2 regions of the Mesorhizobium sp. M4B.F.Ca.ET.017.02.2.1 genome follow, and region 1 is predicted to be linked to the other one. Evidence: riboswitches for the same ligand, from Rfam matches in the RefSeq annotation. Region 1 holds a riboswitch; the other holds the start of a gene.
What was found. A riboswitch is a leader RNA that binds a small molecule or an ion and turns the genes downstream of it on or off. The one in region 1 is predicted to bind S-adenosylmethionine.
Positions count from the first base shown of each region.

Region 1 (2,390 bases):
GAGCTTCAAGCCCTGCGCCTGGTAGTTGGAGCCAAGGTCGGTGCCGTAAAGCGCCTGCGGCCGCTTCAGCATGTGCTCGTAGACCAGCCGCCCGACGATCTGGCCGTGATCGAGGATGAACGGCACCTCGTGGCTGCGCACTTCGAGCACCGCCCGGCTGCCGGTGCCGCCGGCCGCCGAATGGCCGAAGCCCGGATCGAAGAAGCCGGCATAGTGGACGCGGAATTCGCCGACCAGCGGATCGAAGGGCGTCATCTCGGCGGCGTAGAGCGGCGGCACATGCACCGCCTCGCGGCTGACCAGGATGTAGAACTCATCGGGATCGAGCACCAGCTCGCCGGCGCCGCTCTTGTAAAGCGGCTCCCAGTAGTCGACGACGTCCTGCGCGGCGCGCTTGTCGACATCGACGAGGCCGGTGTGATGCTTGCCGCGATAGCCGACCAGCCCGTCCTTGTCGCCATCGAGATCGATCGACAGCGCGATGCCGCCGCCGGAAATGTTGGGCGGCTCGGTGGCAACCAGCATCTCGGCATGGTGGAGATCGCGCAACTCGCTTTCCGACAGCAGCGCATTGCCGGTGCGGAAGCGTATCTGCGACAGGCGCGAGCCGGCGCGCACGACAATCGGAAAGGTGCGCGGGCTGACTTCGAGATAGAGCGGGCCATGATAGCCGGCGGCGATCTTGTCGAACTCGTGGCCGCGATCGGTCATCACCCGGGTGAAGATGTCCAGCCGCCCGGTCGAGCTCTTCGGATTGGCCGAAGCGGACACGTTCGAGGGCAATGCCAGGCCTTCCAGCAGCGGCACGATGTAGACGCAGCCCGTCTCCAGCACAGCACCGTCGACGAGATTGATCTCGTGCAGCTTCAGCCGGTCGAGCTTGTCGGCCACCAGATGATCGGGGCCGGGCAGGAAGGAGGCGCGCACGCGGAACGCCTTGTCGCCCAGCCTGAGGTCGAGGCTGGCCGGCTGGATCTGGTCGGCATCGAGCACGCGCGGCGACTTCAGCGCGCCGGACTGGAACAGCGCGGAAATGTCCTGATCGGGAAGAATGCCTGTCTGCCGCAAGGCTCCGCTCCAAGGCCGCTGGTACAAACCTCTTAATGAAGCCGGCAATTGACGCAAGCGCGGCGCGGGTCTAAAGGGTCGTTATCCCGTGGTGATTTGGCCGGTCGGCTTGCAGCCACGTTAAACAAGTCGCTAAAGGACCGTCGGGCCGCAAGGCCGTATGGACCGGTTGCGACTTTTCGCGGCCGGTTTTTTTGTATCTGGAAGTAGAGCGATGACCAAGAAGCGTGACTGGAAGCCTCAGACGGCACTCGTGCATGGCGGAACGCTGCGTTCCGGCTTCGGCGAGACATCAGAAGCGATGTATCTCACCCAGGGCTATGTCTACGAGACGGCGCAGGCCGCCGAAGCCCGCTTCAAGGGCGAGGAGCCGGGCTTCATCTACTCGCGCTACGCCAATCCCACGGTCGACATGTTCGAAAAGCGCATGTGCGCCCTGGAAGACGCCGAGGACGCTCGCGCCACGGCCTCCGGCATGGCGGCGGTGAGCGCCGCGCTGCTGTGCAGCGCCAGGGCGGGCGACCATATCGTGGCGGCGCGCGCGCTGTTCGGCTCCTGTCGCTGGGTGGTCGAAACGCTGGCGCCGAAATACGGCATCGAGGCGACGCTGGTCGACGGCACCGATATCGCCAACTGGGAAAAGGCGGTGCGGCCGAACACCAAGCTGTTCTTCCTGGAAAGCCCGACCAACCCGACGCTGGAAGTGGTCGACATCGCCGCTGTCGCCGCGCTCGCCAATTCGATCGGCGCCAGACTGATCGTCGACAACGTCTTCGCCACGCCGCTGCAGCAGAAGCCGTTGCAGCTCGGCGCCCACATCGTCGTCTATTCGGCGACCAAGCACATAGACGGACAGGGGCGCTGCCTCGGCGGCATCATCCTGTCGGACAAGAAGTGGATCGACGAGAACCTGCACGACTACTTCCGCCACACCGGGCCGAGCCTGTCGCCGTTCAATGCCTGGACGCTGCTCAAGGGCCTGGAGACGCTGCCGTTGCGCGTGCGCCAGCAGACGGAGAGCGCCGGCAAGATCGCCGACTTCCTCGCCGAACGGCCGGAGATCGCCCGCGTCATCTATCCGGGCCGCGCCGACCATCCGCAGGCCGAGATCGTCAGGAAGCAGATGTCGGGCGGCTCGACGCTGATCTGCCTCGACGTCAAGGGCGGCAAGCAGGCGGCCTTCGCCTTCCAGAACGCGCTCGACATCGTGCTGATCTCCAACAATCTCGGCGACGCCAAGAGCCTGATCACCCATCCGGCGACGACCACGCACAAGAACCTCAGCGACGAGGCGCGCGCCGAGCTCGGCATCGGCCCGGGCA
Region 1 covers NZ_RZOF01000173.1:460-2,849, forward strand. The annotation lists gene EN738_RS20080 (2'-deoxycytidine 5'-triphosphate deaminase) at 1-1,068, opposite strand, end outside; SAM riboswitch at 1,147-1,224, shown strand; gene EN738_RS20085 (O-succinylhomoserine sulfhydrylase) at 1,283-2,390, shown strand, end outside.

Region 2 (2,390 bases), on a different contig from region 1:
GTCCGCCGCTGCCGCCGAATGCTTGCCATCCTCGGGGAAGTGGATCAGCACGAAATTGCCGACGCTCGGCGTCACGCGCAGGCCGAGCTTGGTCAGTTCGTCGCTCAGCCAGGCGAGCCACGTTTCGTTGTGCGCCACGCTGCGCTCGACATGGGCGCGGTCGCGAATCGCCGCTATGCCGGCCTCGATCGCCGTCGCGTTGACGTTGAAGGGGCCGCGCACGCGGTTGATCGCGTCGACGATATGCATGGGGCCATACATCCAGCCGATGCGCGCGCCGCCAAGGCCGAGCTTGGAGAAGGTGCGGGTCATCACCACGTTCTCCGCGCTTCCGGCCAGTTCGATGCCGGCCTCGTAGTCGTTGCGGCGCACATATTCGGCGTAGGCCCCATCCAGCACCAAGAGCACGTTCTTCGGCAGGCCGGCATGCAGCCGGCGCACTTCCTGGAACGGCACGTAGGTACCGGTCGGATTGTTGGGATTGGCGAGGAAGACGATGCGGGTCCGCGCCGTCACCGCGGCCAGGATCGCGTCGATGTCGGCCCGCTCGTCGGTTTCCTTGACCGCGACCGGAATCGCGCCGGCCGCCTGGATGTAGATCTTGTAGACCATGAAGGCGTGTTCGGTGAAAACAGCCTCGTCGCCGGGCGCCAGATAGGTCTGCGCGAGCAGGCCGAGAATCTCGTCGGAGCCGTTGGAGCAGATGATGTTCGCGGGGTTGAGGCCGTGCACCTCGGCGATCGCCTCGCGCAGCCGCCTTGCCGTGCCGTCCGGATAGACATCGAGCTTTCCGGCAATCTCCCGCGCGGCCTCGATCGCCTTCGGCGAGGGCCCGAGCGGGTTCTCGTTCGACGACAATTTGTGGACCTTGGCGACACCGGCCGGCGCCGTGCTCTTGCCGGGCACATAGGCTTCGATGTCCATGATGCCCGCGCGCGGCGTCGGACGTGCCTTGTCTGGTGTCTGTTTCATGTCGCAAAAGTCCGTCGAGAGAGCCTCCGTCCGGAGGCCGCAGCGGAAATACTAGTCGTGGCCCTGAATGTCGAGAGGCGGCAAGGGCGCGAAAAGCCTGGCCGTTGACGCCGAGCCGCGCTGGCCCTAGAAGGGCAGCGACAGTTCCGTGGTGATTTGGCCGGTCGGCTTGCAGCCACGTTAAACAATTCGCTAAAGGGCCGTTTGCATCCTGTAACCGGCTTTGCGAATGCATTGCCGGTTTTTTGTTGTCCGCCGCCGGCCGGATATTCGCCTGGTCCGGAAATCGGAATCGGTTTTCGGAAACCACGGTGCGTGATGTAAGAGGATGCGATGGCCGTTCTGCGCGCCGCAAAGACCAGTAACGAGGTCGACCAGCCGTCGAGCCCGGTGTTGCGCTTTGGCCCCGACAAGCCGCTCAAGCTCGATGCCGGTGCGCTGCTGACGCCGTTCCAGATCGCCTACCAGACCTATGGCACCCTCAACGACGCCCGCTCCAACGCCATCCTGGTCTGCCACGCGCTGACCGGCGACCAGCATGTCGCCAGCACCAATCCGGTCACCGGCAAGCCTGGCTGGTGGCAGGTGCTGATCGGGCCGGGCAAGATCATCGACACCAACCGCTTCTTCGTCATCTGCTCCAACGTGCTGGGCGGCTGCCTGGGCTCCACCGGCCCGGCCTCGACCAATCCGGCCACCGGCAAGCCTTACGGCCTCGACCTGCCGGTGATCACCATCCGCGACATGGTGCGGGCGCAGCTGATGCTGGTCGACCACTTCGGCATCGAGAAGCTGTTTTGCGTGCTTGGCGGCTCGATGGGCGGCATGCAGGTGCTGGAATGGGCCGCGAGCTATCCGGAGCGCGTCTTCTCGGCGCTGCCGATCGCCACCGGCGCGCGCCATTCCTCGCAGAACATCGCCTTCCACGAGGTCGGCCGGCAGGCCGTCATGGCCGACCCCGACTGGCATGGCGGCAAATACTTCGAGCACGGCAAGCGTCCGGAAAAGGGGCTGGCGGTGGCGCGCATGGCGGCCCACATCACCTATCTGTCGGAAGCGGCGCTGCACCGCAAATTCGGCCGCAACCTGCAGGACCGCGAGGCGCTGACCTTCGGCTTCGACGCCGACTTCCAGATCGAAAGCTACCTGCGCCATCAGGGCATGACCTTCGTCGACCGCTTCGACGCCAACACCTACCTCTATTTGACCCGCGCGATGGACTATTTCGACCTCGTCGCCGATCACGGTGGACGCCTCGCCGATGCCTTCGCCGGCACCAAAACGCGTTTCTGCCTGGTCTCCTTCACCTCGGACTGGCTGTTCCCGACCGAGGAAAGCCGCTCGATCGTGCATGCGCTGAACGCCGCTGGCGCCTCCGTCTCCTTCGTCGAGATCGACACCGATCGCGGCCATGACGC
Region 2 covers NZ_RZOF01000335.1:1,002-3,391, forward strand. The annotation lists gene hisC (histidinol-phosphate transaminase) at 1-972, opposite strand, end outside; SAM riboswitch at 1,111-1,188, shown strand; gene EN738_RS28145 (homoserine O-acetyltransferase) at 1,306-2,390, shown strand, end outside.
Region 2: linked by a shared signal. The riboswitch ahead of EN738_RS28145 (homoserine O-acetyltransferase) and the one ahead of EN738_RS20085 (O-succinylhomoserine sulfhydrylase) in region 1 are both predicted to bind S-adenosylmethionine.